Regions from separate parts of the Streptomyces sp. B6B3 genome, predicted to be linked through region 3. Evidence: predicted binding sites of a transcription regulator. Region 3 holds the regulator's gene; each other region holds the start of a gene.

Region 1 (9,624 bases), on a different contig from region 3:
CACCCACGGTGCATCCACAGTGAAAGGAGACACTCATGCGCAAGGCACGCAGGATCGGGGCCCTGGCCGCCCTCGTCGGCGTGCGTACGGTCGTACGGTCGGCCGTGTGGCGTGGACTCAGAAGTCCATGCCACCGCCCATGCCGCCCGCCGCGTCGCCGGCACCGGCCGCGGCCTTCTCCGGCTTGTCGGCGATGACCGCCTCGGTGGTGAGGAACAGGGCCGCGATGGAGGCCGCGTTCTGCAGCGCGGAGCGGGTCACCTTGGCCGGGTCGATGATGCCTGAAGCCAGCATGTCCACGTACTCCCCGGTCGCGGCGTTCAGGCCCTGACCGGCCGGCAGGTTGCGCACCTTCTCCGCCACGACGCCGCCCTCGAGACCGGCGTTGACCGCGATCTGCTTCAGCGGGGCCTCGAGCGCCAGCTTGACGGCGGCGGCGCCGGTGGCCTCGTCGCCCTCCAGGTCCAGCTTCTCGAAGACGGTGGAGGCCTGCAGCAGGGCCACGCCACCACCGGCGACGATGCCCTCCTCGACGGCCGCCTTGGCGTTGCGCACGGCGTCCTCGATGCGGTGCTTGCGCTCCTTCAGCTCCACCTCGGTGGCGGCGCCGGCCTTGATGACGGCCACGCCGCCGGCCAGCTTGGCGAGCCGCTCCTGGAGCTTCTCCCGGTCGTAGTCCGAGTCGGAGTTCTCGATCTCGGCGCGGATCTGGTTGACCCGGCCCTGCACCTGCTCGCTGGAGCCGGCACCGTCGACGATGGTGGTCTCGTCCTTGGTGATGACCACCTTGCGGGCGCGGCCCAGCAGGTCGAGGGTGGCGTTCTCCAGCTTCAGGCCGACCTCCTCGGAGATGACCTGACCGCCGGTGAGGATGGCGATGTCGCCCAGCATGGCCTTGCGACGGTCACCGAAGCCCGGGGCCTTGACGGCGACGGACTTGAAGGTGCCGCGGATCTTGTTGACCACCAGGGTGGACAGGGCCTCGCCCTCGACGTCCTCGGCGATGATCAGCAGCGGCTTGCCGGACTGCATGACCTTCTCCAGCAGCGGCAGCAGGTCCTTCACCGCGCCGATCTTGGAGTTGACGATGAGGATGTAGGGGTCCTCGAGCTCCGCCTCCATGCGCTCCATGTCGGTGGCGAAGTAGGCCGAGATGTAGCCCTTGTCGAAGCGCATGCCCTCGGTGAGCTCAAGCTCCAGGCCGAAGGTCTGCGACTCCTCGACCGTGATGACGCCTTCCTTGCCGACCTTGTCCATGGCCTCGGCGATCAGCTCGCCGATCTGGGTGTCGCCCGCGGAGATGGAGGCGGTGGAGGCGATCTGCTCCTTGGTCTCGACCTCCTTGGCCTGCTGCAGCAGGGCCTCGGAGACGTGCTCCACGGCCGCCTCGATGCCGCGCTTCAGCGCCATCGGGTTGGCGCCGGCGGCGACGTTCCGCAGGCCCTCGCGGACCAGCGCCTGCGCCAGCACGGTCGCGGTGGTGGTGCCGTCACCCGCGACGTCGTCGGTCTTCTTCGCGACCTCCTTGACCAGCTCCGCGCCGATCTTCTCGTAGGAGTCCTCGAGCTCGATCTCCTTGGCGATGGACACGCCGTCGTTGGTGATCGTGGGGGCGCCCCACTTCTTCTCCAGCACGACGTTCCGGCCCTTGGGGCCCAGCGTGACCTTGACGGCGTCGGCGAGCTGGTTCATCCCGCGCTCAAGGCCCCGCCGCGCCTCCTCGTCGAACGCGATGATCTTGGCCATGTGAAGTGGTCCTCCCATATACGGGGGTGGATTGCTCCGGACCGCGATGGCGCCCGCGACGGACGGCCCACGCCCCGGCGGTACCCTGCACCGCCCGGCCACGGACCTCACCGAACCGGTCCTTGCTGTCACTCTCACCCTCAGAGTGCTAACGCCCATGATTAGCACTCGACCCCCATGAGTGCAAGCCCACCCGAAGGGTGGCCGATGAGGGGCGGTGGTCGGGGACGCGGAGGGCGCAAGCCCACCCGAAGGGTGGCCGATGAGGGGCGGTGGTCAGTTGGGGGCACCCCCAGGCGCAGCCGAGGGGGAGCGGAGGGCCCTACCGGCGGACTGGCACTGAGGGGTGGTCAGGGCGTGGTCAGGGCAGGGGGCGTCGCGGCGGACCTGCCCGGAGGGCGAAGCGCGCATGAGGCCCCGCGCCCGGTGGTGGGCCGGGTGCGGGGCCTGTGAAGGTTGCGGTGCGGTCGGCGTTAGGCGGTGACGCGGACCATGTCGGCCTGTGGACCCTTCTGTCCCTGCGAGATCTCGAACTCCACCCGCTGTCCCTCTTCCAGGGTGCGGTAGCCGTCCATCTGGATCGCGCTGTAGTGGACGAACACGTCCGCACCACCGTCGACCGCGATGAAGCCGTATCCCTTCTCCGCGTTGAACCACTTGACGGTGCCCTGAGCCATTTCCTAACTCCCCTATTGCCGGCCCTTTCACGAGACCGCACTTCGCGGACCCGGGTCACACTTCGCAGACCTCACCCCCGGGCGATTGGGGGTGTGCGCCGGAACGCTCGACCGCCGCTGAATGTATCTGGACGTACGCCCAGTGCAACAGGTCATACGGAGGAGAAATTGAGACGAGCCAGAACGGGCAAACGCCGCATAGTAGCTGAAAGTTGAACGTTTTTCCACGGCCCAACCGCGCCAATCAGACAATTGGTGCGACGATTTTCAGCCGCTTTCCAGCCCGATGTGTCGTGAATTCATATGCGAGTGGCGGCCATTGTCCGTGGGATCACTGTATCTCCCCGGGAACGTGGCTCCGCCCCGAGGTCGCGCCTCGGGGCGGAGCGGGCCAGGTGGAGGGGGCGGAGGTCAGCCGCCGGCGACCGCGGGGATGATCGACACGCCGACGCCGTCCGGCGTGGGGGTGTCCAGGCCCTGCTCGAACCGGACGTCGTCGTCGTTCACGTAGACGTTCACGAAACGGCGCAGCCGACCCTGGTCGTCCAGCACCCGGGCGCCGATGCCCTGGTGCTGCTTCTCGAGGTCGGCGAGCACCTCGCCGACCGTGCCGCCGGCGGCGGTCACCTCCGCCTGTCCGCCGGTGTAGCTGCGCAGGATGGTCGGGATACGGACGGTAACGCTCATGCGATCTTCACTCTCCGTGAGTCACTTGCCGTGAGCCACTTGCCGGGACGCGGTCAGGGGCGGGGTCAGCCGAGGCCCGCGGCGCGGAACGCGTCGAGGCTGGGCGGAATGGTGGCGGTCGGCCCGGCGACGGGGGCCACGGCGTCCAGGGTCTTCAGGCCGTCGCCGGTGTTCAGCACGACCGTGGTGAGGCTCGGGTCCAGCGTGCCCGCCTCGATGAGCTCCCTGGTGACGCCGAGCGTCACGCCGCCGGCGGTCTCGGCGAAGATGCCCTCGGTGCGGGCCAGCAGCGTGATGGCGTCCACGATCTGCTCGTCCGAGACGTCCTCCACGGCGCCCCCGGTGCGCCGCGCGATGTCCAGCACGTAGGGGCCGTCCGCCGGGTTCCCGATGGCCAGCGACTTGGCGATGGTGTCGGGACGGACCGGACGCACCACGTCGTAACCGGCGCGGAACGCCTGGGCGACCGGCGAGCAGCCGGTGGCCTGCGCGCCGAAGATCCGGTAGGGACGGTCCTCGACCAGTCCGACCGCGACCAGCTCCCTGAGTCCCTTGTCGATCTTCGTCAGCTGCGAGCCCGAGGCGATCGGGATGACCAGCTGGTCGGGCAGCCGCCAGCCGAGCTTCTCGCAGATCTCGAAGGCCAGGGTCTTGGAGCCCTCCGAGTAGTACGGGCGGAGGTTCACGTTCACGAAGCCCCAGCCCTCGCCCGCCGGGTCGCCGATCAGCTCGCTGCAGAAGCGGTTGACGTCGTCGTACGTGCCGTCGATCGCCACCACCTCGCCGCCGTAGACCGCGGCCATCACGACCTTGCCCTGCTCCAGGCCCTCCGGGATGAAGACGCAGGAGCGCAGTCCCGCGCGGGCGGCGGCGGCGCCCACCGCGCCGGCCAGGTTTCCGGTGGAGGAGCAGGACAGCGTGGTGAAGCCGAAGGCGCGGGCCGCCTCGACGGCGCAGGCCACGACGCGGTCCTTGAAGGAGTGGGTGGGGTTGGCCGAGTCGTCCTTGACGTACAGCTCGCCGGTCACGCCGAGCTCGGCCGCGAGCCGGTCGGCCCGCACCAGCGGGGTGCAGCCCGGGTTCAGGTTCGGTCGCTCGGCGACCGTGGCGGGCACGGGCAGCAGCGGGGCGTAACGCCAGATGCTCTGCGGCCCCGCCTCGATCCGGGCGCGCAGCGCCTCGGGGTCGCCGTCGGGGAGCTCGTAGGCGATCACCAGCGGCCCGAAACAGGACCGGCAGGCGAACTCGGGGCTGAGCGGAAAGCGCTCTCCACACTCTCGGCAGGAGAGCGCGACGGCGGGACCGAGGTCGACGGCCGTGGCCTGGGAGGCGGTGGTCTGGGTGTGCGTCGAAAGCACAGACATGGGTAGCGAGGCCCTTCTCCTCATCTTCCCTGTGACGGCTCTCGCCACAGGACGGAATTGGCACCTTCCCCACCGGGAGCCTCGCGGAGGTGTCACGAGAACCGGCGGAAGGGTTGCCGGGGCTTCAACGGGCCGTTCCCTCTGCCCCTCTGGATGAGCGGTATGCGGTTGTCGGCAGGGCCTGATATGCGGAGGACACCTGCACTGTCCGAGACTGTAACGGACGGCCCGCACAATGGCCCGGGCCGTCCGATCCGCGAGACGCGGCGGGGCTCTGGGGCGGGATCCGGGAAAAAAATGGAGCCGACGGGTTCGGACTCCGCCAGGAAGGGGCAGATACGGCCATACGGGTTAAAACATGGCCGAACGCGAACAGGAGCGACATTCGTGCTGGAAGAGGCTGAGGAGTGGCTACGTCGCCGGTCCTGGGACGCCGCTGACCGCTCACTGCCGCAGTTGCTGGCCGCGAAGCGGGCGGCGGGTTCGGCGGGCAGTGTCAGCGTGATCCTCCCCGCGCTGAACGAGGAGGCGACCGTCGGCGCCATCGTGGAAACGCTCCGGCGCGACCTGATGGAGCACGTGCCACTGATCGACGAACTGATGGTGGTGGACTCCGGCTCCACCGACCGCACCTCCGAGGTGGCCGCCGCGGCGGGCGCCAAGGTGGTCCACCGCGACGAGATCCTGCCACGGGTCCCCACGGTCCCCGGCAAGGGCGAGGTGCTCTGGCGCTCGCTGCTCGCCGCCAGCGGGGAGATCATCTGCTTCGTGGACGCGGACCTGAGGGAGTTCGACGCCCGGTTCGTCTCGGGCATCCTCGGGCCGCTGCTCACGGATCCGGACGTCCAGCTGGTCAAGGCGATGTACGACCGGCCGCTGGGCGACCAGCCGTCGGGCGCCGGGCAGGGCGGCCGGGTCACCGAGCTGGTCGCCCGCCCGCTGCTGAACCTGCACTGGCCACGGCTGGCCGGGGTGGTGCAGCCGCTGGGCGGCGAGTACGCGGCCCGGCGCACACTGCTGGAGCGGCTGCCGTTCCCCGTCGGGTACGGCGTGGAGCTCGGTCTGCTGATCGACACGCTGCACGTGGCGGGGCTGGAGGCACTGGCCCAGGTCGACGTGGGGGTGCGGAAGCACCGGCACCAGGACGGTCAGGCCCTGGGCCGGATGGCCGCCGCCATCATGCGGACCGCGCAGAGCCGGCTGCCGGGCGGCTCGATGCCCACCCGGCAGGGGATCACCCAGTTCGAGCGCACCGAGGCCGGCGGCTTCGCACCGCAGACCCACGAGATCGACACCGAGGAACGCCCGCCGATGGCCAGCGTGCCCGAGTACGCCGCCCGCCGGTTCGGATGACGGGCGGGTGTGTCGGCTGATGCTGGTGTGACGGGGCACACGTTTGGGCGCGCGCGGCCCTGGCTAGTCTCCGCGCGTGCCCAGTCCTTCACGGAAGGTCCCGCACGGAAGGTTGAGCCCTCACCATGAGCGCTGAAGTCCTCGTCGCCTCCAACCGCGGCCCGGTGAGCTACGCGGTGGCGGACGACGGCTCCCTCGTCGCGAAGCGCGGCGGCGGCGGGCTCGTCTCCGGCCTCAGCGCGCTCGGGCCCGACGCCGGGCTGTGGGTGTGCGCGGCGCTCGGTGACGGCGACCGCGAGGCGGCCCGCCGCGCCGGGGCCCGGCTGGACCCGGAGGGGACGGGCGGGCAGGCGGTGCGGATGCTGGACATCCCGCCCGAGACCTACGACGCGGCGTACAACGGCGTCGCCAACTCCGTGCTGTGGTTCGTGCACCACCTGCTGTACCAGACCCATCTCGAACCGGTGTTCGACGAGACGTTCGAGGCGCACTGGGCCGGCTTCGAGGCGTACAACGCGGCCTTCGCCGACGCGCTCGCCGAGGAGGCCGGCGACGGGACCGTCGCGCTGGTGCAGGACTACCACCTCTCGCTGGTGCCGGGGATGCTCAGGGAGCGCCGGCCCGGGCTGCGCGTCGGGCACTTCTCGCACACGCCGTGGGCGCCGCCCGAGCTGTTCCGGGTGCTGCCCGACCGGGTGGCCCGGCAGGTGCTGCTCGGCATCCTGGGCGCCGACCGCGCGGCGTTCCTCACCCGGCGCTGGGCCGACGCGTTCGCCGCCTGCTGCGCCGACGTGCTGGGCGCGGACGTCTCGGCGGACGGCACGGCGGTGACGTTCGAGGGACGCACCACCCGGCTCGGGGTGCACGGCCTCGGCGCGGACGCGGACTTCCTGCGGGAGCGGGCGCACCGAGCGGACGTGGACGAGCGGCTGGCCGAGCTGCGCGCGCAGGTCGGCGAGCGGCGCACGATCGTCCGGGTGGACCGCACCGAGCTGTCCAAGAACATCGTGCGCGGGCTGCTGGCCTACCGCCGGCTGCTCGCCGACCGCCCGGAGTGGCACGACCGCGTCGTGCACCTCGCCTTCGCCTACCCGTCCCGGCAGGACCTCGCGGTGTACCGCGACTACACGGCGGAGGTCTCCCGAATCGCCGAGGAGATCAACGCCGAGTTCGGCCGGGACGGCTGGACGCCCGTGCTGCTGCACGTGAAGGACGACTTCGCGCGGTCGCTGGCCGCCTACCGGATGGCGGACGTGGCGCTGGTCAACCCCATCAGGGACGGCATGAACCTGGTGGCCAAGGAGGTCCCGCTGGTCGCCGAGGGCGGCTGCGCGCTGGTGCTCTCCCGGGAGGCCGGGGCCAGCGCGGAGCTGGGCGAGGCCGCGCTGCTGGTCAACCCCTACGACCTCGCGGGCACGGCCGAGGCGCTGCACCGCGGCCTGACCATGCCGGCCGAGGAGCGCGCGCGGCGCACCAAGCAGTTGGCCGCGGGCGCCACCGCGCTGCCGCCGCGCGACTGGTTCCTGGCCCAACTCGCCGCGCTGCGCGACTAGGTCGCCCGCCGCCGCGGAAACCTCGGGCCCTTGCCCGCGCGTCCTTCAGGGCGGACAGTGGAGGGAATCCTGGTCGAGCGCGGGGAGGGCTGGGGATGTCTCTGGAGGGGTGGCGGCCGTACGGTCCGCCGCAGCCGTACGGGCCGCAACAGTCATGGGGGCAGCAGTCGATGATGCGCGCCTCGGACGCGGACCGGGACCGGGCGTGCGACGTGCTGAAGGCGGGCTTCGCCGAGGGTCGGCTGCGGCAGGAGGAGTTCGAGGCGCGGCTGGACCGGGTCCAGCGGGCCAGCACGTACGGGGAGTTGCACTCGCTGGTCGCCGACCTGCCGCAGGGCCCGGTGCAGGCCCAGCCCGCGCCGATGCCCGCGCCGATGCCGATGCCGCAGGCGCAGCCGCACTGGCCGCAGGCGCACTGGCCGCAGGCGCGGTACCTGCCGATGCCACCGCCCACCAACGGCAACGCCCTCGGGGCGCTGATCTGCGGACTGCTGAGCCCGGTCACCTGGGGCCTGACCTCGATCCCCTCGGTGGTGCTCGGCCACAAGGCCCGCGCCGAGTTGCGCCACACCCACGAGCGCGGCGACGGCTACGCCCTCACCGGCCTGATCCTCGGCTACCTCGGCATCGCCTTCTGGATCCTGCTCATCGTGATCCTGGTCATCCTCACGAACTGAACGCCCCGCTTCCCCGCTTCCCGCGGCGCCGGGGCGACGACACCGCCCCGCCGCCTCGGAAGCCCGTCGGAAAGGCCAACGCCGACGGCGCGGCCGGGACTCCGCCGGATCACGGCCCCGCGGCGCCGCCCGCACGTCGCGCCGCCCCGGCCCCACCCGCCGGATCACCCACCTCGGAACCCGTCGGGAAGGCCGAGGCCGACGGCCCGTCGGAGCTCCCGCCGGCCCACGGCACGGCCCGCACGCCGGGCTGCCACCGGCCCGCCCGCCGGCTCACGGCCGCCCGACCCCGTCCGGCACGGCGGGACGCGCCCGCGAGGCCGGGCCGGCCGGCAGGTGCCGGCGTGTCGTAACCCCCGCGGAGGCTGAGGCCGACGGCCCGCCAGGGAGGCACGACGCCGCCGACACCGTCCCGGGCCCACGACGGCCGGCGGGTGCCGGCGCCTCGTGCGGCCCGAGGGCCACGAGCGGCGCGCGGAGATCCCGCTGCGGGCCGGGCGGCCAGCTACCCGTGCGGCAGGCACTCCGCCAGGGTGGTGAGGAAGGCGGCGACGCCCGCGGGGCCGTCGACGGTGAGGTCGGTGGCGGCGGTGAGCTCGGCGACCTCCTCGCTGCCGCTGCACAGCCGCAGTCCGGGGATGCCGGACCCGCGCAGCGCGGCGACCGCCTCGAACGCGGCCAGGTCGCCGAGGTCGTCGCCGGCGTAGAGCACGGACCGGGCCCCGGTCTCGCGGACCAGGGCGGTCAGTGCCTCGCCCTTGTCCATGCCGGGCGGCCGCAGCTCCAGCACCATCCGTCCCGGCTCCAGGGCCAGGTCGAGGCGCGCGGCCAGCCCGGCCAGCGGCTCGCGCAGCTCCGCGAAGGCGCCCGCCGGGTCGGGGGCGCGCCGGGTGTGCACCGCCAGCGCGCCGCCCTTGTCCTCGACGCTCGCCCCGGTCCGCCCCAGGATCCCGGGCAGCTCCGCCCGGGCGGTGGCGATACCGGGGTGCGGTGGCGGCTTGTGCAGCTCCCCGGTGGCCGCGTCCCAGCGCTCCGCGCCGTAGGCGCCGAGCACGGTGAGCCCGGCGAGCTCCGGGTGGCCGTCGAGGCCGCCGAGCCGCACCACGACGTCCGCGGGTCGTCCGGTGACGACCGCCACCGTGCCCACCCGGCCGGCGAGCCGGCCGAGCGCGGGCACCGCGTCGGGATGGGCGCGGGCCTGTGCGGGGTCGGGCACGATCGGCGCCAGGGTGCCGTCGAAGTCGGCGGCCACCAGGGCGCGTTCCGGATCGGCGAGCAGCGCGGCCAGGCCCTCACGGCCGGCGGAGGTGCGCGGCACGGGAAGCTCGGCGGGGAGCGCGGCGGACGGGGGTGCGGGCGGTTCGGAGGGAGAGCCCATGCGGCGACTCTAACGTCCGTCGCACCGTCGCCGCGCCCCCACACATCCGGCGCGGCGGCAGCGCCGTCGGGCCGATCAGTGGTCGCCGCGGCGGCGGGCGTCCCGGCGGCGGCGGAGCCGGTTGACGGTGACCGGATCGTGCGCCAGCGCCGCCGGATCGTCGAGCAGCGCGTTGAGCAGCTGGTAGTA
Region 2 (9,624 bases), on a different contig from region 3:
GCGCGGCGCACGATCGCCACGCCCGTGGCCTCGTCGCCGGTCTTGCCGAGGTCGTCCGCGAGCACCCGGGCGGAGTGCACCAGGGAGGCGCCGCCGCCGGGGACGATGCCCTCCTCCACCGCGGCGCGGGTCGCCGAGATGGCGTCCTCGAGGCGGTGCTTCTTCTCCTTCAGCTCCACCTCGGTGGCGGCGCCGACCCGGATCACGCACACGCCGCCGGCCAGCTTCGCGAGGCGCTCCTGGAGCTTCTCGCGGTCCCAGTCGGAGTCGGTGGCCTCGATCTCGGCCTTGATCTGCGCCACCCGGCCCTGGATGTCCTCGCTCTTGCCGGCGCCGTCGACGATGGTGGTGTCGTCCTTGGTGATGGTCACGCGGCGGGCGGTGCCCAGCACCTCCAGGCCGACCTGGTCGAGCTTGAGGCCGACCTCCTCGGAGATCACGGTGCCGCCGGTCAGGGTGGCCATGTCACCGAGCATCGCCTTGCGGCGGTCGCCGAAGCCGGGGGCCTTGACGGCGGCGGAGTTGAACGTGCCGCGGATCTTGTTGACGACCAGGGTGGAGAGCGCCTCGCCCTCGACGTCCTCGGCGATGATCAGCAGCGGCTTCGAGGAGCCGGACTGCATGATCTTCTCCAGCAGCGGCAGCAGGTCCTGGATGGACGAGATCTTGCCCTGGTGGATGAGGATGTAGGGGTCCTCGAGGACGGCCTCCATGCGCTCCTGGTCGGTGACCATGTAGGGCGAGAGGTACCCCTTGTCGAAGGCCATGCCCTCGGTGAAGTCGAGCTCGAGGCCGAAGGTCTGGGCCTCCTCGACGGTGATCACACCGTCCTTGCCGACCTTGTCCATGGCCTCGGCGATCAGCTCGCCGACCTGCTTGTCCTGGGCGGACAGCGCGGCGACGGCGGCGATGTCCTCCTTGGAGTCGATCGGCCGGGCGCTGCCGCGCAGGTCCTCGGCCATGGCCGCGACCGCGGCGTCGATGCCCCGCTTCAGGCCGGAGGGGGAGGCGCCGGCGGCGACGTTCCGCAGGCCCTCGCGGACCAGCGCCTGAGCCAGCACGGTGGCGGTGGTGGTGCCGTCGCCCGCGATGTCGTTGGTCTTGGTCGCCACCTCCTTGACCAGCTGGGCGCCCAGGTTCTCGTACGGGTCCTCCGCCTCGACCTCGCGGGCGATGGTGACACCGTCGTTGGTGATGGTGGGCGCGCCGAACTTCTTGTCGATGACCACGTTGCGGCCGCGCGGGCCGATGGTCACCTTGACCGCGTCGGCGAGCTGGTTGACGCCACGCTCGAGGGCGCGCCGCGCGTCCTCGTCGAATTTCAGGATCTTCGCCATGGGTTTGCGTGTCCTCTTCCGCAATGAGTGCCGCAATGAGCCGCGCCCCGGCCCCGGGTATCCGTGGGGTCCCGGGGCGCGGTTCGGGTCTCGCCTGCTTCTGCTTGTTCCGTGCTCGCTGGTCGAACTGCCGAGCGAACTACTTCTCGATGATCGCGAGCACGTCGCGAGCCGAGAGAACGAGGTACTCCTCGTTGTTGTACTTCACCTCGGTGCCGCCGTACTTGCTGTACAGCACGATGTCGCCGACCTTCACGTCGAGCGGAAGACGGTTGCCGTCCTCGAAGCGGCCCGGGCCCACGGCCAGGACGGTGCCCTCCTGGGGCTTCTCCTTAGCGGTGTCCGGGATGACCAGGCCGGAGGCCGTGGTCTGCTCGGCGTCAAGCGGCTGGACCACGATGCGGTCCTCAAGAGGCTTGATGGCAACCTTGGAACTGGCGGTCGTCACGATCCGACCTCCCCCTTCGGAGATCTCACGGGGTCAATGTGTCTGGATGAATGGCGACCTGGTGGACCCGTCGTCGCGGGTGCCGGATCCGCCCGTCGCGCGTTGCTGGCACTCACCTGTGGAGAGTGCCAGCGTCGAGACTATGCCGCGGTTAGCACTCAGTCAACCAGAGTGCCAACTGGCCGGCGCGGCGTGGTGGTGCGGGCGTGGCGCGGCCGGCAGGGCGCGCGCCGGGCGTGCGGGCACGACCTCGGGCGCGACCTCGCGTGGAACCCCGGGCAGAGCCGAGGCGTGTCGCCTCACACGTAGTCTTCCAGGCGGGCGATGGCGAACCCCTGTTCGGTGACCTCGTCCACGATCCGGCGCAGCATGTCCACCATGTCCCCCGACGCGTCGCCCGCCCAGTCGCCCTCGCCCCGGAAGTGGCTGAGGATGATGTCCCCCGGATGGAACCTGCCGTCGGGGCGGGCCCATTCGACGCGGTCGGAGAACGCCTCCTGCGTCCACAGCGGCACACCGTCCACCCCGCAGGCCGCGGCCGCGCGGAGCGTGTCGGCGTCATAGGCGCCGTAGGGCGGCCGGAAGAGGGTGGGGCGCTCGCCGAACTCCCGCACCAGCACCTCCTGCTGGCGGCAGATCTCGGCACGCTGCTCGGCGTAGGACAGCAGGGGCATCTCCGGGTGGCCGACGGTGTGGTTCTGGATCGCCACGCCCTGCTCGTACGCCTCCCGGAAGTAGTCGTACCCGCCGTCGACCAGCCGGTCGGCGAGGAACGCGGTGAACGGGATCTCCAGCTCCCGCAGCATGTCCGGGACACGCGGGTCGTGTTCGGAGCCGTCGTCGATGGTGAGGAAGACGACCCGGTCCTCGGTGGGCACGCTGACGAACACCGGCGGGAGACCACCCGCGCCCACCAGGGGCACCCGCTCGTCCGGCCCGGGAGGCGCGGGCGGACGCAGCGGCACCAGGTCCAGGCCCCAACGGCGCGCGACGTCGGCACGGCTCGTCCCGGCCGTCGGAGCCCGGGCTCCCGACCGTCCGGGTTTCGCGGCGCCGGGAGCGTCCGCGCCCTCGGACGGAGGCGGCTCACCGGGCCGCGGGGGCGCGGGGTCGGGGTCGGCGCCCGGGCGGGCCGGTGCCGTGCAGGCCAGGGCCAGCAGCGCCAGGGCGAGCGCGCAGCACGTCCGTGGCAATTTTCCTACTTGTAGGAAAATCCTCATAATTCGGGAGGGTGTCAGCCGCCGGGCCGCCGCCGCGCGCACCGACCCGGAGCGTCCGGCGAGAATGACCCGTGTGGCCGCATCCTCCTCGTCGTCTCCCTCCCCACCCTCCTCCCCGTCCCCGTCCTCGGTGCCCCCGCTCGACGTCTTCCGGGCGCTGCTCACGGAGCCGGGCGCGGGCCTGCTGGCCGGGTTGCGGGAGCTCACTCCGGCCGAGGAGCTGACCACGGCCACCCGGCTGCGCCGCGACCATCCGGCGGAGGTGGTCTCGGCCGCCATCGGCCAGGCCCGGCTGCGGCAGCGCGCCGCGGCGAAGTTCGGCTCCGACGCCGAGCGGATGTACTTCACCGCCGACGGCGTGGAGCAGGCCACCCGCGCGCCGGTGGCCGCCTGGCGCGCGGAGAGGATCGCGGCACTCGGGGCGCGCACCGTGGCCGACCTCTGCTGCGGCATCGGCGGCGACGCCATCGCCCTGGCCAGGGCCGGGCTACGGGTGCTCGCCGTCGACCGCGACCCGTTGACCTGCGCGGTCGCCGAGGCCAACGCGGCGGCCCTGGGCCTCGCCGACCGCGTCACCGTGCGCCAGGCGGCGATCGGCGACCTTCCGGACGCGGAGCTCGCCGGCCACGACGCGGTGTTCCTCGACCCGGCGCGGCGCGGCGGCCGGGGCCGGACCTTCGATCCGGAGGCGTACTCGCCGCCGCTCTCCGAGGCCGTGCGGATCGCCGGCCTGGCCCCGCTCGCCGCGCTGAAGGTGGCGCCGGGACTGCCGCACGCCGCGATCCCGGCCGAGGCCACGGAGGCGGAATGGGTGTCGCACCGGGGCGAGGTGAAGGAGGCCGTGCTGTGGTTCGGCACCAACCCCGACCACCCGCGTCGTGCCACCGTCCTGCCCGGCCCGCACACCCTCGTCGGCGCCGGCCCGCAGGCGCCCACCGGCCCGCCGGGGCGCTACCTCCTCGAACCGGACGGCGCGGTGATCCGCGCGCACCTCGTCGCCGAACTCGCCGAGACGTTGAACGCCCGGCTCCTCGACCCGGCCATCGCCTATCTGACCACCGACGAGCCGCCGCCCCCGACGCCGTTCGCCAGGGCGTACGAGATCACCGACCGGCTCCCGTTCAACGTGAAGCGCCTCCGCGCGCTGCTGCGCGAGCGGGACGTCGGCACCGTCACCATCAAGAAGCGCGGCTCCGCCGTCACCCCGGAGGCCCTGCGCGCCAAGCTCCGCCTCGCTGGAGCGAAATCGGTCACGATCATCCTCACCCGCGTCGCCGACACCCCGACCATGCTCCTGGCCCAGCCCGTGCCGGCGTAGCCGGGCGGGGGGCCGCGGACCTTCTCAGCTGGTCAGGGCCTCCATGACGAAGGGGGTGTGCAGCGGGAGGGGGTTGGTGAGGTCGAGGGCGTTGCGGTAGAGGACGACGGTGCGGCCGGTGTCGGTGCGGAGCGCGACGCAGTTGAAGCCGGCGGTGGCGCCGGTGTGGCCGTAGGCGTGGTGGCCGCGCGGGAGCTCCAGGCGCATCAGCCCCATGCCGTAGCCCCGGCGGTCGCCCGTGGGGTGGGTGTCGGACATGGCCCGCCAGCTGCTCTCGTCGAGCAGCCCGCCGGTCATCAGCGTGTCCAGGAAGTGAGCCACGTCGTGCGGCGTCGAGACGAGGCCGCCCGCCGCCCACGACTCGGAGGGGCTGGCGGCGGTGAGGTCCGCGTACGGCTCGCCGAGCGCGGCGCGCGCGTACCCGGTGGCGTGCGGGCCGCGCAGGTGCGGGTCGGCCTCGGGCAGGTCGGTGTCGCGCAGCCCGAGCGGATTGAGGATGCGCTCCCACAGCAGGGCGGGCAGCCGCCAACCGGTGGCCCGCTCGGCGATGAGGCCGAGCAGGACGTAGTTGGTGCTGGAGTAGGCGTGCCGGGCGTCGGGCTCCTGCCAGCCGGCGGCGCCGACGGCGTGCGTGACCAGCGATTCGGGCGTGTGGTACCGCGCGTAGACGGAGGGGTCCGGCGGATCCCCGAACAGCGCGGGGACGTAGTGCGGGATGCCCGAGCGCATGCGCAGCAGGTGCTCGACGGTGATCCGGTCCGCGCCGGGAACGATGCCGGGCAACCAGCGCTTCACGGAGTCGTCCAGCGACAGCGCGTTGTCCTCCACCAGCTTCAGCACCAAGGCCGCGACGAACGGCTTGGTCACGCTGCCCACGCGGAAGCGGTCGGCCTCCGAGATCGCTCGGGGTCGCGCGAGGTCGGCCGTGCCGGCCGCGCCCGAGAACACCTCCCGACCGTCCTGGGTGACCAGCGCGAAGAGCCCGGGCCCGTACTCCGGGACCATCGAGTCGAGGAACGCGCGCAGCGTTCGGCGCACCTCGTCCCCCGGGCTGTCCGGCCCCGCTGACTGCTCCGACTCCTGCCCCGACTCCGACCTGGTCCCCTGCTGCGGTATGTACTCCGACACGCGCTTTGCCTCCCTGCGGGCGATTGTCGATCATCGATCGCCCGCCTGGCTAGAGCTGCGACGATCACCGAAACGCAACCATCTGCCGGCCGCCCTCGGCCAGTCGGGTCCGACCAACCGGTCCCGGCCGCCTCAACCGTGCTCCATGACGACCACCGCCGTCGTGTCCGGAACCAGCGCCCGGAAGACGTGCGGGGCGTCGCCCGGATAGCTGACATAGTCGCCGGGGGCTAGCTCGGGCGGGTCGTCCGCGGGGCCGACGAGCGCGCGACCGCCGCTGAGGACGACGTGCTCGACGGTGCCGGGCTGGTGCGGCTCGGAGAGTCGCGGCTCCCCCGGCTGGGCGGTGACCCGGTAGACGTCGCGACGGGCGTGCGGCGGGCAGGCGGCGAGCAGGACCGCCGTGTAGTCCGCGTGCTCGGAGTGGGCGGCGGGGCCCTCGCCGGCGCGTATCACCCGCACGGCGGGGCGGGGCGGGTCGACGAGCCGGGCGAACGGCACCTCCAGCGCGACGCCCAGCGCCCAGAGCGTCTCGACGCTCGGATTCCCCGCGCCGGACTCCAGCTGGGAGAGCGTGGACTTGGCCAGGCCGGCGCGGCGGGCCACCTCGGTCATCGACAGGCCCGCGCGGTCGCGCTCCCGTCTGATCGCCGCGGCGATCCGCGCGGTCAGGTCGCCGGGACCGGCGGGAGCCGCGGGGTTGGGGCCGCCTGCCATCATGGCCTCCGATCGTTCGCCGTAAGAGTCCGCTCGTTCGACTTGACGAACGATGCGGGAATGGTGTCCACTATAACGGACGGATGTTCGCTGAGACGAACAGAGGCTCATGGCCGAGGAGGGAGAATCCCGTGAGGCATCTCGGCATCCTGGCGCACAGCACGGAGGGCGCGGCGCTGTCGTTCCTGACCTTCTGTCAGGAGGGCGTGCGGCGACTCGGCGGGCACGTGTATCCGGACATCACGCTGGACTACATCGCGTTCGGGCGCAGCCTGCCGGCGTGGGAGGCGGGAGACCACGCGGCGGTGCGGGCCACGCTGGCGGTGAGCGCCGAGCGGCTGGCCCGGGCCGGTGCGGACTTCTTCGTCTGCCCCGACAACACGGCGCATCTGGCGCTCGACCAGCCAGGGGACGACCTCCCGCTCCCCGGGCTGCACATAGCCGGGGTGGTCGCGGACCGGGCCGCGCTGGAGGGTCTCCGCCGGGTGGGCATCCTGGGCACCAGGTTTCTGACGGAGGCGGCCCTGAAGGAGGGGGCCCTGACGGAGGGGGCGGTGTATCCCCGGGCGCTGGGCGATCGCGGCATAGCCACGGAGGTGCCGACGGCCGCCGACCGGGAGCTGGTGCACCGGGTCATCATGGACGAGCTGGTCAACGGCGTGTTCACCGAGGAGTCGCGCGCGGCGTTCGTGGGCGTGATCGAGCGACTGGCGGCCCGAGGGTGCGACGCGGTGGCGCTGGTGTGCACGGAGATACCCCTCCTGGTGACGCCGAAGGTGTCACCGCTGCCGGTCCTGGACTCCACCCGGCTCCAGGCCCGCGCCGCCCTGGCCACGGCCCTCGGCGACGAGCCACTCCCCACCTGGCGCGGCGGCCCGGTGGCCACGCCCGCCCGCTAGATCGGGGCGGGGACGGGCTGGACCAGGGCGCCTTATCCAGGGCGGCCAGCCCAGGGCAGACGTCCCAGGTGAGCCGGCCCAGGGCGGCTTATCCAGGGCTGCCAGCCCAGGTGAGCCAGCCCAGGGTGGCTAGTCCAGGGCGGCCGACAGCTTCTGGCGGTGGGCGGCGACCCAGTCGTGCGCCGCGCGGACGCTGCGGGAGGCACCGATGTCGCGCAGCCGGACCATAGCCGGCTCCCCGCGCTCGGCGGCCGCCTCGATGCCGCGCCAGCAGCGGTCCTGCCACCACAGGATCACGTCGACGATGCCACGCCGACGCTCGTCGTCCAGGGCGCCGTAGGCGTCGCAGAGCAGCCGGATCCGGCGGGCGGCGTCGGGCACGTCGGTCACGTCCGGCCCGAGGTCGAGGTACTGCCAGCAGACGTGGGCCACGTCGTGGGCTCGGTCGCCGGGGGCCGCGATGTCCCAGTCGATGAAGGCCACCGGGTACCAGCGGCCGTCGCCTCCGGCATAGACGGTGTTCCTGGGCGACAGGTCGTTGTGGCAGACGACCTCGTGGTCGCCGGCGAGCTCGGAGCGGCTGGTGAGATCGTGGAACTCGCGGACCAGTTCGGCCACCCGCACGAGGCTCTCGTCGGAGCGCACGCCGGCCCGCAGGTCGTCCCGCCAGGGCACGTGGCCGTCGACGTAGTCGAGGATCTCCCGTCCCTCCTCGTCGACCCCCCGGAAGCGCGGGGCGCCGGCCCAGCCGTGCCGTTCGAACAGCGCGAGCAGTTCGCGAACGAAGGGGGCGCCCTCCGGAGGGGGACGGCGCACCGTGTCGCCCACCCGCACCACCTGGTTGACGAAGCCACCGGGCAGCGGCCGCCGCGGGACGACCGAGGTGGCGTCGGTCGGATCGCCTCGTTCGGCGGGCGGTGTCTCCGCATGGTCGGCCACGGCCATCCACCCTAACGCCGGCGGCGACGCGGTCGCCCGGGGTGGACCGGTCACCGGAAATGTTCTGTTCCCGTCACGCTTGCCCGCGGCACGGGCCGCACCGGATGCAACTGTGGTTGAGTGCCGACGTCAACAGGCAATGCGACGCGACATATTGCGGAAGCGGCCGGGGGATACGGGGGACGGCATGGCGAGGCGACGATTCTCGACACTGACGGCGGCCATGCTGGTGGCACTGCTCGTCGCGAGCGGCTGCACCGGCGAAGGCGGAGACGAGGGGGGCAGCGCGACCGATCGGACCGACGGCCCCACCGTGGAGCCGCTCTGGAGCACTCCGCTGGCCGACGGCGACGACGTCGACGGTCTGAGCCACCTTGTCCAGACACCGCAGGCCTGGGTGACGACGGACACCGTGGTCTTCCCCGACGGGGAGACGATGCGGGGAGTCGACGTGCGGTCCGGCGCCGAACGATGGCGAGTTCAGCCCCCTGAAGGCACCGACCAGGTGTGCGCGTACTCGGAGCGCGTCAACGAGACGGACGTCGGCGCGGTTCTCTTCGGAAAGGGGTTCGGCAGCGGTGAGGACAGTGGCGTCACGTGCGGCACCGTCGCGGCCCTGGACGCCGACAGCGGAGACCTGCTGTGGCAGGACGACGTGTCCGCCGAATTCGACAACGGGTACTCGCACGAGGGCGACGCGGTCAGCGTCGGCGAGGAGGTGCTCACCTTCGTCGCGTTCTGTGGGGAGGTGGTCCGCTTCGACCTGCAGAGCGGCGAGAGACTGCCGACCATGCTGTCGGCCGACGTGCAGTGCACCCACGAAGTCGCCCACAACGGCCAGTTCGTCGCGGTGAAGAACGACCCTGACGGACGGATCCAGGAGTTGCCCGAGCGTGCCCGGGAACTGGGCTGGATCCCGGAGTACGACAGCGGCGTAGGTCTTGCCGTGTACGACTCGGAGAGCGGCGAGCAGTTGCTCCGCCAGGAGATCGGCACTTACGACGACGTGCACCGGATCGTCTCCAACGACCCGCTCATCCTGGACCTCACCGTGGACGACAACCGGATCCTGCAGGTCTTCGACGACGCGGGAGAACCCACCCACCAGCTGGGCGACGGGGGGTTCCCCGAGACCCTGTCCCCTCGGGGCGACCTGGTGCGGTTGGACGAGGGGGTGGCGCTCATCCAGCATGCGGGGGACCCGGAGCTGCACGCCTACGACGTGGCGACGGGCGAGGAGCTCTGGGCTCGCCAGTGGAACGAGGGGGGCACGCCGATAGGGATCAGGGACGGAAGGGTCCTGGCGATCGGCGTCGAGGCCGGCTTGCCAGCGACTGTGGACCCCCATCTGTGGGCCTGGGACCTGCGTGACGCAACGGGGCGGACCGATCTGGGCCCTTTCCGATCCGCGTCGGACAGGATCGTTGGGCTCTTCTCGGTCGCCTGGGACGAGGAGCGAATGTACCTCGTGCACTCCCAGGCGGAGGAGATCGTCGCGTACCCGCTGCCGGACTGATCGGGCGGGGCGCCGGCCCGGGCACGGACGCCCCGGAATGTTCGGATTTGGTCACGCCTGGTCGCGACCGGGGGTCGTCCCGGGCGGGCCTGTGGTTGAGTG
Region 3 (9,624 bases):
GTACCTGAGTCGCTCGAAGTACTCCTGCCCCGACGCCGGGTAGTGCGCGGTGACGGGGTGCGGGACCCGGTCCAGGTGCACCCGCTGCAGCACGCCTGGCAGGCCCAGGGCGTGGTCGCCGTGGAAGTGGGTGACGCAGACGCGGGTCAGGGCGTGCGCGCTCACGCCGGCCAGCAGCATCTGCCGCTGGGTGCCCTCACCGGGGTCGAAGAGCAGGCCCTCGCCGTCCCAGCGCAGCAGGTAGCCGTTGTGGCTGCGGCGCCGGGTGGGCACCTGGCTGGCGGTGCCGAGGACGATCAGCTCGCGGGCCGTGGACACCGTCAGCCGGGGGGCCACTCGAGGCCGCGCCCGCCGAGCACGTGGGCGTGCGCGTGGAAGACGGTCTGGCCGGCGCCGACGCCGGTGTTGAAGACCACCCGGTACCCGGTGCCGTCCACCCGGTCGCCGGCGGCGACCGCGGCGGCCTCCCGCAGCACGTCGGCGGCGATGCCCGGCTCGGCGGCGGCCAGGGTGCCGGCGTCCGCGTAGTGGACGCGCGGGATGACCAGCACATGGGTGGGAGCCTGCGGGTTGATGTCGCGGAACGCGACGGTGGTGTCGGACTCCCGGACGATGGTGGCCGGGATCTCCCGGGACACGATCTTGCAGAACAGGCAGTCGGCCTGCGGTTCTCCCGCCATCGGCTCTGGACTCTCCCCTGGGCTCGGACTGGGACAGGACTGGGCTCGGTACGGCTCGGTGCTACGCCGGGGATGCTACCGCCGGGCCCCGCGCCGTGCCGTTCCCGCGCCCCCCGCTCCCCGGCTTGCGATGCGCGCTGAGCCTGGTAACGTCCGCCGGGTTGTATACGGAAGGTGATCCCCACAACGGAAGCCTTGGGACATAAGGGACTCCGAATATGTCCAGTTCGCACACACAGGAACCAACCAGGGAGCAGTGGGGAACCCGCCTCGGCTTCCTGATGGCGGCCATCGGCTCGGCCATCGGCCTCGGCAACATCTGGCGCTTCCCCGCCGTCGCGTACGAGAACGGCGGCGGCGCGTTCATCCTGCCGTACCTGGCGGCGCTGCTCACGGCGGGCATCCCGCTGCTGATCCTCGAGTACACCATCGGCCGCCGGTACCGCTCCTCGCCGCCCGGCGCCCTGCGGCTGCTGTCCCGCCCGACCGAGGTGATCGGCTGGTGGCAGGTGACGATCTGCGTCGTCATCGCCGTCTACTACGCCGCCGTGTTGGCCTGGGCGGTGCGGTACATGGGCTTCTCGCTCGACCAGGCGTGGGAGGACCACGCCGGCGGCCCGGAGGGCTTCTTCTTCGAGGACTTCCTGCAGGCCGCCGAGACGCCCGGCGACGTCTCCACCTTCGTGCCGGGCGTCGCCTGGCCGTTGCTCGGCATCTGGGTGGTCGTGTTGCTGATCCTCATCGCCGGGGTTCGCCGCGGCATCGAGCGAGCCAACAAGTTCTTCATCCCGCTGCTGGTGGCGTTCTTCGTGGTGCTCGCGGTCCGGGCGCTCACCCTGAACGGCGCGGCCGAGGGCCTGGACGCGCTCTTCCGGCCCGACTGGGGCGCGCTGGGCGAGGGCAGCGTGTGGGTGGCCGCCTACGGTCAGATCTTCTTCTCGCTGTCGGTCGGCTTCGGCATCATGATCACCTACGCCTCCTATCTGCACCGGCGTTCCGACCTCAGCGGTTCCGCGATGGTCGCGGGCTTCGCCAACAGCTCCTTCGAGATCCTCGCGGGCATCGCGGTCTTCGCCACGCTGGGCTTCATGGCGGGCCAGGCCGGGGTCGAGGTGGGCGAGGTCACCGACAGCGGCGTCGGGCTGGCGTTCGTGGCGTTCCCGCAGATCATCTCGGAGATGCCGGCCGGCGCGCTGTTCGGCGTGCTGTTCTTCGCCTCGCTGGTGATCGCCGGGCTGACCTCGCTGATCAGCATCGTGCAGGTGGTGGTCTCGGCGGTGGAGGACCGCACCGGGCTGAGCCGGAACGCGGCGGTGCTCGGCGTCGGCGGCGCGATCGCCGTGGTCTCCACCCTGCTGTACTCGACCGACAGCGGCGTGTACTTCCTGGACGTCTCCGACCACTTCATCAACCAGTACGGCATCGTGCTCGCCGCCCTGGTCCTGGTGATCACCGTGAGCTGGGTGCTGAGGAGGCTTCCGATGCTCCAGCGCGAGGCGGACTCCACCTCCGCGATCGGCCTGGGCGTGTGGTGGCGGATCTGCCTCGGCATCGTCACCCCGTTGGTGCTGGGCTGGATGATGGTGGACAGCCTGATCGACGAGTTCGACCAGAACTACGAGGGCTACGACACGTCCTTCCTGCTCTGGTCCGGCTGGGCCGTGGCCGGCGCCGCGCTGGCCGGCGGCGTGCTGCTGAGCCTGGTCCGGTGGCGCAGGACCCCCACGGCCACCAACCACGAGGAACCCGAGGGCGCGCCGGAGAGGAGCCTGTGATGTCCGCATCGGCCATCGTGATGATGATCATCGCCATCGGCATCGTCTGGGGCGGCCTGATGGTGGCGATCCTGCGGCTCACCCGGCACACGGAGGAGCCGCCGCCGGGCCCGGGCAGCCCGCCGGCCGGCTGACTCCGGCGGCCGGTGCGGCGGGGCCCCGTCGCACCGGCCCGAAGTCGGCCAGGCGCGGCCCGGTACCAGAAGGGCACGGGCGGGGCGGGTCTGCCGGTCGGGGGGCTAGTTCCAGCGGCCGGTGCGGGAAAGGATCACCGCGGCGGCGGCCGTGCCGGCGGTGGAGGTGCGGAGCACGGTGGGGCCGAGCCGGAACGGGCGGGCCCCGGCCTCGGTGAACGCCGCCAGCTCCTCGTCGGTGACGCCGCCCTCCGGGCCGACGATCAGGGTGATCCCGCCCTCCGCCGGCAGCGGCGCGGTGGCCAGCGGCTCCGTGGCCGCCTCGTGCAGCACGAAGGCCTTGCCGGCCGGACCGGGGGAGGCGACCGCCGTCTCGGCGCGGCTGGACGCGGCGTCCCCGGTTCCGGGGCGGGCGGATGCGGCATCCGCCGTCCCGGGGCGGCCGGGCGTGGCATCCGCTGACGCGGCCGGGCGCTCCGGCGAGGTGTGCGGTGCGAACGCCGGGGCGTCCGTGACGGTGGGGCCGCGGTCGGGCCACGCGGCGCCGAAGGGCGGTGTCGGTGCCGTCAGGGCCCGGACCAGCTGTGCGGTGGTGTGGGCGTCCGTGACGCGCGGGAAGCGCACGCGGCGCGCCTGTTTGCCCGCCTCGCGGGCGGTCGCGCGCCACCGGCCGAGCGCCCTGGCGCCGCGCTCGCCGCGCCACTGGGTGACGCAGCGGGCCGCCGACCAGGGCACGATCGCGTCCACCCCGGTCTCGGTCATCGTCTCCACGGCCAGCTCGCCGCGGTCGCCCTTGGGCAGCGCCTGCACCACGGTGAGCCACGGCCGGGGCGGCGGCTCGTGCCAGACCCGGTCCACCGCGACCGACAGCCGGTCCCGGTCCTCGATCGCCGCCACCGTGCCGGCGACGCCGGTGCCCGCGCCGTCCGTGAGCACGATCCCCTCGCCGGCCCGCAGCCGCCGCACGGCGACCGCGTGCCGGCCCTCAGGTCCGTCCAGGCCGAACGCGCCGCCGGCGCGCGCGCCGTTCAGCGAGTCGACAACGAAGACAGGCGCCGTCGCCACGGATGTGTCTCTCCCGCTTCCCCGACGGCCTAGCGGCCGTTGAAGGCGTCCTTGAGCCGGGAGAACAGCCCCTGCTGCCCGGGCTGGAACTGGCCGGTGGGCCGCTCCTCGCCGCGCAGCTTCGCCAGCCGGCGCAGCAGCTCCTCCTGCTCCGGGTCGAGCTTGCCCGGCGTCTGCACCTCCACGTGCACCACCAGGTCGCCCCGCCCGTTGCTCCTGAGGTGCGTGACGCCGCGGCCGTGCAGCGGGATGGACTGGCCCGACTGGGTGCCCGGCCTGATGTCCACCTCCTCCATGCCGTCCAGCGTCTCCAGCGGCACCTTGGTGCCCAGCGAGGCGGCCGTCATGGGGATGGTGACCGTGCAGTGCAGGTCGTCGCCGCGGCGCTGGAAGACCGGATGCGGGGTCTCCCTGATCTCCACGTAGAGATCGCCCGCGGGTCCGCCGCCCGGGCCGACCTCGCCCTCGCCGGCGAGCTGGATGCGCGTGCCGTTGTCCACACCGGCCGGGATCTTCACCGTCAGCGTGCGCCGGGTCCGCACCCGGCCGTCGCCCGCGCACTCCGGGCACGGGTTGGGCACCACGGTGCCGAAGCCCTGGCACTGGGGGCACGGCCGGGAGGTCATGACCTGGCCCAGGAACGAGCGGGTCACCTGGGAGACCTCGCCGCGACCGCGGCACATGTCGCAGGTCTGCGCCGAGGTGCCGGGCGCCGCGCCCTCACCGTTGCACGTGTTGCACACGGTGGCGGTGTCGACCTGGATCTCCTTGGTGCTGCCGAACGTCGCCTCGTTGAGGTCGATCTCCAGCCGGATCATGGCGTCCTGGCCACGCCGGGTGCGCGACTTGGGTCCGCGCTGCGCCGCCGTGCCGAAGAAGGCGTCCATGATGTCCGAGAAGTTCCCGAAGCCGGCGCCGAATCCGGGGCCGGGTCCGCCGGCCGCGCCCATGGGGTCGCCGCCGAGGTCGTACATCTGCTTCTTCTGGGGATCGGACAGCACCTCGTAGGCGGTGTTGATCTCCTTGAAGCGCTCCTGCGTCTTCGGGTCCGGGTTGACGTCCGGGTGCAGCTCGCGCGCGAGCCTCCGGAATGCCTTCTTGATCTCGTCCTGTGAGGCGTCGCGCTGCACACCCAGGACCGCGTAGTAGTCCGTCGCCACCTAGTTCTCCGCGAGGATCTGTCCGACGTACCGTGCCACTGCGCGCACCGCTCCCATCGTTCCCGGGTAGTCCATGCGGGTCGGTCCGACCACGCCCAGCTTCGCGACCGCCTCTTCTCCCGAACCGTAGCCGACGGAGACGACCGACGTGGAAGTCAGTCCCTCGTGCGGGTTCTCGTGCCCGATGCGGACCGTCATGCCCCTGTCCGTCGCCTCCCCCAGCAGCTTCAGGAGCACCACGTGCTCCTCCAGTGCCTCCAGCACCGGTCGGATGGTGAGCGGGAAGTCCTGCCCGAATCGCGTCAGGTTGGCCGTGCCGCCAATCATCAGCCGCTCCTCGGTCTCCTCCACCAGAGTCTCCAGCAAGGTGGACAACACCGTCGAGACCGTCGCCCGCTCCTCGGGCTCGAACGAGTCCGGCAGGTCCTGCACCAGGCGCGGCACGTCGGTGAACCGCTCACCGGCGATCCGGCTGTTCAGCCGGGCCCGGAGCTCGGCCACCGAGATCTCGCCGATCGGCGCCGGGCAGTCGATGACGCGCTGCTCCACCCGGCCCGTGTCGGTGATCAGCACCAGCATCAGCCGGGCCGGGGCGAGCGACAGCAGCTCGGCGTGCCGCACCGTGGAACGGGTCAGCGACGGGTACTGCACGACGGCGACCTGCCGGGTCAGCTGCGCGAGCAGCCGGACCGTGCGGCCCACCACGTCGTCGAGGTCCAGGGCGCCGGCCAGGAAGTTCTGGATGGCGCGGCGCTCGGCGGTGGACAGCGGCTTGACGTCCGCCAGCTTGTCCACGAAGAGCCGGTACCCCTTGTCGGTCGGCACCCGCCCGGCGCTCGTGTGCGGCTGGGCGATGTACCCCTCCTCCTCCAGGGCGGCCATGTCGTTGCGCACCGTGGCCGGGGAGACGCGCAGGTTGTGCCGCTCGGTCAACGCCTTGGAGCCGACCGGCTCCTCCGTGCCGACGTAGTCCTGGACGATGGCCCGCAGAACCTCGAGCCTGCGTTCACTGAGCATGCGCGCACCTCCCGTCCGGCCGTGAGCTCTTCCGCCTGCCGTCCTGGCACTCATTCGCGCGGAGTGCCAATCCCTGCCCCAGTGTACGGCTGGGTAGCACGGCCAGGGAAAGTGTGACGCAATGACGGTACCGCGACCGGGCCGGACACAGCAGGGCGCGAGCGCACCTGACGTAACCTCGTGTCATGCGAGGCGACATGCGCGACGAGGGGCCCGAGGAGGCGTCCGCCGACGGGGTCGCCGGCGCCGGCTCGGAAACCCGGGCGGAGACCCCGGAGCAGACCTGGGAAGAGGTCGCTCCCGCGGTGTGGCGCTGTCGGCTGCCGGGCTGGGACGAGACGGTGGGCGCGGTGGCCGGCGCCCGGGAGGCGCTGCTGGTCGACGCGGGTCCGTCCCGCCGGGCCGGGGCCGCGGTCGCCGCCCGGCTGCGCGATCTGCTGGGCCCGCCGGTGCGCCGGGTGGTGCTCACCCACCCGCATTTCGACCACGTGCTGGGCGTCGCGGCGTTCCCCGGCGCCGAGGTGTACGGGTCGGCCGGGCTCGGTCGGTACCTGGCGGACGCGCCGGTCGTGGACGAGGCGCTGGCGCACGGCCTGGATCCGCGGGACGCGAAGCCGGACGCGCTCGCCGGGCTCCGGGTCACCGACGTGACCGGCGAGACGGCGCTCGACCTGGGCGGCGGGCGCCGGGCGGTGCTGGTCCCGCTCGGTGCCGCGCACTCGCCGCACGATCTGGCGGTGCTGGTGCCGGGCACGCCGCCCGTGGTGTTCTGCGGCGACCTGGTCGAGGAGTCGGGCGAGCCGCAGGCCGGACCCGACGCCAGGCCCGAGGCCTGGCCGGCGGCCCTGGACCGGCTGCTGGCGCTCGGCGGCCCGGCGGCGCGCTACGTGCCGGGGCACGGCGCCGTGGTGGACGCGGCCTTCGTGCGCGCGCAGCGGCGGGAGCTCGCCGAGCGGTTCGGCGTGGGTTGACCGATCAGGACCGTCAGCTGATCGAATAGGCCCATGCGGAGCAGACAGTACGACCCCGACCTGACGCCGCCGTGGAAGCGGTCTCGGCCCGTTCCCGAGGTCGCGGCGGATCCGGGGCTGGTGGTCGAGGAGGTCACCAGCGGCTACTGCGGGGCGGTGATCCGCTGCGAGAAGACGGCGGAGGGCCCGACCGTGACCCTGGAGGACCGCTTCGGCCGGCACCGGGTGTTCCCGCTGGTGCCGCGCGGCTTCCTGCTGGAGGGCAGGCCGGTCACCCTGGTCCGGCCGCGGCCCCAGGGCGGCGACGGGGGGCGGACGCGGACCGCCTCGGGGTCGCTGGCGGTGCCGGGCGCCCGCGCCCGCGTGGCGCGCGCCGGGCGCATCTACGTCGAGGGCCGCCACGACGCCGAGTTGGTCGAACGGGTGTGGGGCGACGACCTGCGGGTCGAGGGCGTGGTCGTGGAGTACCTGGAGGGCGTCGACGATCTCCCGGCGATCGTGCGGGAGTTCGGCCCCAGCCCGGAGGCGCGACTGGGCGTGCTGGTGGACCATCTGGTGACCGGCTCCAAGGAGTCGCGGATCGCCGCGCAGGTCACGGACGAGAACGTGCTGGTGGTGGGGCACCCGTTCGTCGACATCTGGGCGGCGGTCAAACCGGCCTCGGTGGGCATCCCCGCCTGGCCCACCGTGCCACGCGGCCAGGACTGGAAGACCGGCGTCTGCCGGGCCCTGGGCTGGCCGGAGAACACGGCGGCCGCCTGGCGACGCATCCTGGGCCGGGTCCGCGACTACCGGGACCTGGAGCCCGCGCTGCTCGGCCCCGTGGAGCACCTCATCGACCACGTGACGGTCGGCGGCCCCGCGGGCCCGGCCTAGGCCCTGTTCGGCGGGACGAGGCTCTGCTCACACAAGGCTCTGCTCACACAAGGAAAAGATCCTCGTCGAAGACCGTGACCACGGCCACCACCATCAGGCCGTGCCCGATCAGGTACTCGATGAGGATGCCGGGCGCGACCTGCGCCTTTCGGTTGTCCTCGTGCGTCCCGACCGGCGCGCTGGCCTTGTGGTACGGGTCCCTGGCCAGGTTCGCCAGGCCGCGGTCGAGCAGCTCGCGGCGGTGCGGGGCCATCCGGTCCGCCGACTCGGCCGCCTCCACCGTGAAGGAGACGCGGAAGTCGGGGAAGTCGGGGCTCGCGGAATGGTCGGGCACTGCTCCTCCCCCGGCCTGTCGGTGGTGTGCGGGCCGCGGCCGTCATGAGGCCTCGGCGGCGTGTCGGACAATGAGGAGTATGCCCAGCGTTCAGCCCGATGGCGAGCCCGTGCCCGAGGACGGCGCGCTGCCGGCGCATGCGCTGGCCGGTGCGGCGGACCGCCCGCTCGCCTTCTACCTGCACGTCCCGTACTGCGCCGCCCGCTGCGGGTACTGCGACTTCAACACCTACACGACGAGCGAGCTGCGCGGCTCCGGCGGCGTGCTGGCCTCCCGGGAGAACTACGCGGAGGTGCTGGCCGAGGAGATCAGGCTGGCCCGCAAGGTGCTCGGGGACGACCCGCGCCCGGCCGCCACCGTCTTCGTCGGCGGCGGCACCCCGACGCTGCTGCCGCCGGCCGATCTGGGGCGGATGCTGGCGGCGATCCGCGCGGAGTTCGGGCTGGCGGCGGACGCCGAGGTCACCGTCGAGGCCAACCCCGACTCCGTCACCCCGGCCGCGCTGGCCGCGCTGCGGGAGACCGGGTTCAACCGGATCTCGTTCGGCATGCAGAGCGCCCGCCAGCACGTGCTGAACGTGCTGGAACGCACCCACACCCCGGGCCGGCCCGAGGCATGCGTGGCCGAGGCGCGGGCCGCCGGCTTCGCCCACGTGAACCTGGACCTGATCTACGGCACCCCGGGCGAGACCGACGCGGACTGGCACGCCTCGCTGGACGCGGCGCTCGGCGCCGGCCCCGACCACGTCTCGGCGTACTCGCTGATCGTCGAGGACGGCACCCGGCTCGCCCAGCGGGTGCGGCGCGGCGAGGTGCCGGCGACCGACGACGACGTGCACGCCGACCGCTACCTGATCGCCGAGCGGCGGCTGTCCGAGGCGGGCCTGACCTGGTACGAGATCTCCAACTGGGCCGCCTCCCCGGCCGCCCGCTGCCGGCACAACGAGCTGTACTGGACCGGCGCGGACTGGTGGGGCGCGGGTCCCGGCGCGCACAGTCACGTCGGCGGCGTCCGCTGGTGGAACGCGAAGCACCCGGGCCGTTACGCGGCGGCGCTGGCCGCCGGCCGCTCCCCCGGCGCCGGCCGCGAGGTGCTGTCGGCGGACGACCGGCGGGTGGAGCGGGTGCTGCTGGAGCTGCGGCTGGCCGAGGGCTGCCCGCTGACGCTGCTGCGCCCGGCCGGACGGGCGGCGGCCGAGCGGGCGCTGTCCGACGGCCTGCTCCGCCCCGACGCGTACGCCGACGGCCGCGCGGCCCTCACCCTCCGCGGCCGCCTCCTCGCCGACGCCCTCACCCGCGACCTGGTCGACTGACCGCGCTTCTTCCCGCCACCCGCCCGTCCCTTTCCCGGTGGGCTCCGCCCCCGCCCCCCTCGAACCCTCCGCCCGCCCGCGGAGCGACCCGGGGGAAGCCCCGGACACACGCCGAACGGCCGCCGGTCCGGGCCGCGCACCAGGCACCCGGGCGCCGGCGCGGGGCGCGGCCCTGCGCGCGACGGCGCGAGACCCGGCGCAGCCGCAGCAGGCCCGGGGCCGAGCCCCGGGAGACGCACGACGCACGGGCCGGGGCCCTCAGCCGGCCGGCCGGGCCAGGGGTGCCGGGCGGCGCTGCCC

The links. The regulator HrcA, encoded in region 3, represses chaperone genes, less so after heat shock. The targets are predictions, from matches to a motif close to TTNGCACTCNGNNNNNCNGAGTGCNAA.
Region 1: groL (chaperonin GroEL) is a predicted target of HrcA. The motif match lies at 1,908-1,934, and genes of this name have one in related genera.
Region 2: groES (co-chaperone GroES) is a predicted target of HrcA. The motif match lies at 1,937-1,963, and genes of this name have one in related genera.

The regions. Positions count from the first base shown of each region.
Region 1 is NZ_JBDPLU010000003.1:237,616-247,239, forward strand. It holds gene groL (chaperonin GroEL) at 118-1,746, opposite strand; gene ABGB06_RS08750 (cold-shock protein) at 2,220-2,423, opposite strand; gene ABGB06_RS08755 (MoaD/ThiS family protein) at 2,835-3,110, opposite strand; gene thrC (threonine synthase) at 3,176-4,474, opposite strand; SAM riboswitch class I at 4,492-4,634, opposite strand; gene ABGB06_RS08765 (glucosyl-3-phosphoglycerate synthase) at 4,862-5,827, shown strand; gene ABGB06_RS08770 (trehalose-6-phosphate synthase) at 5,953-7,380, shown strand; gene ABGB06_RS08775 (DUF1707 and DUF4190 domain-containing protein) at 7,554-8,057, shown strand; gene otsB (trehalose-phosphatase) at 8,563-9,435, opposite strand; gene ABGB06_RS08785 (DUF3263 domain-containing protein) at 9,511-9,624, opposite strand, start outside.
Region 2 is NZ_JBDPLU010000020.1:107,334-116,957, forward strand. It holds gene groL (chaperonin GroEL) at 1-1,337, opposite strand, end outside; gene groES (co-chaperone GroES) at 1,477-1,785, opposite strand; gene ABGB06_RS31400 (polysaccharide deacetylase family protein) at 2,085-2,978, opposite strand; gene ABGB06_RS31405 (class I SAM-dependent methyltransferase) at 3,136-4,323, shown strand; gene ABGB06_RS31410 (serine hydrolase domain-containing protein) at 4,348-5,451, opposite strand; gene ABGB06_RS31415 (XRE family transcriptional regulator) at 5,584-6,171, opposite strand; gene ABGB06_RS31420 (amino acid racemase) at 6,300-7,067, shown strand; gene ABGB06_RS31425 (phosphotransferase) at 7,197-8,006, opposite strand; gene ABGB06_RS31430 (PQQ-binding-like beta-propeller repeat protein) at 8,194-9,522, shown strand.
Region 3 is NZ_JBDPLU010000004.1:354,530-364,153, forward strand. It holds gene ABGB06_RS11785 (ribonuclease Z) at 1-318, opposite strand, end outside; gene ABGB06_RS11790 (histidine triad nucleotide-binding protein) at 321-680, opposite strand; gene ABGB06_RS11795 (sodium-dependent transporter) at 899-2,455, shown strand; gene ABGB06_RS11800 (methionine/alanine import family NSS transporter small subunit) at 2,455-2,589, shown strand; gene ABGB06_RS11805 (RsmE family RNA methyltransferase) at 2,695-3,654, opposite strand; gene dnaJ (molecular chaperone DnaJ) at 3,684-4,814, opposite strand; gene hrcA (heat-inducible transcriptional repressor HrcA) at 4,815-5,831, opposite strand; gene ABGB06_RS11820 (MBL fold metallo-hydrolase) at 6,017-6,802, shown strand; gene ABGB06_RS11825 (DUF3097 domain-containing protein) at 6,836-7,678, shown strand; gene ABGB06_RS11830 (hypothetical protein) at 7,722-8,012, opposite strand; gene hemW (radical SAM family heme chaperone HemW) at 8,092-9,324, shown strand.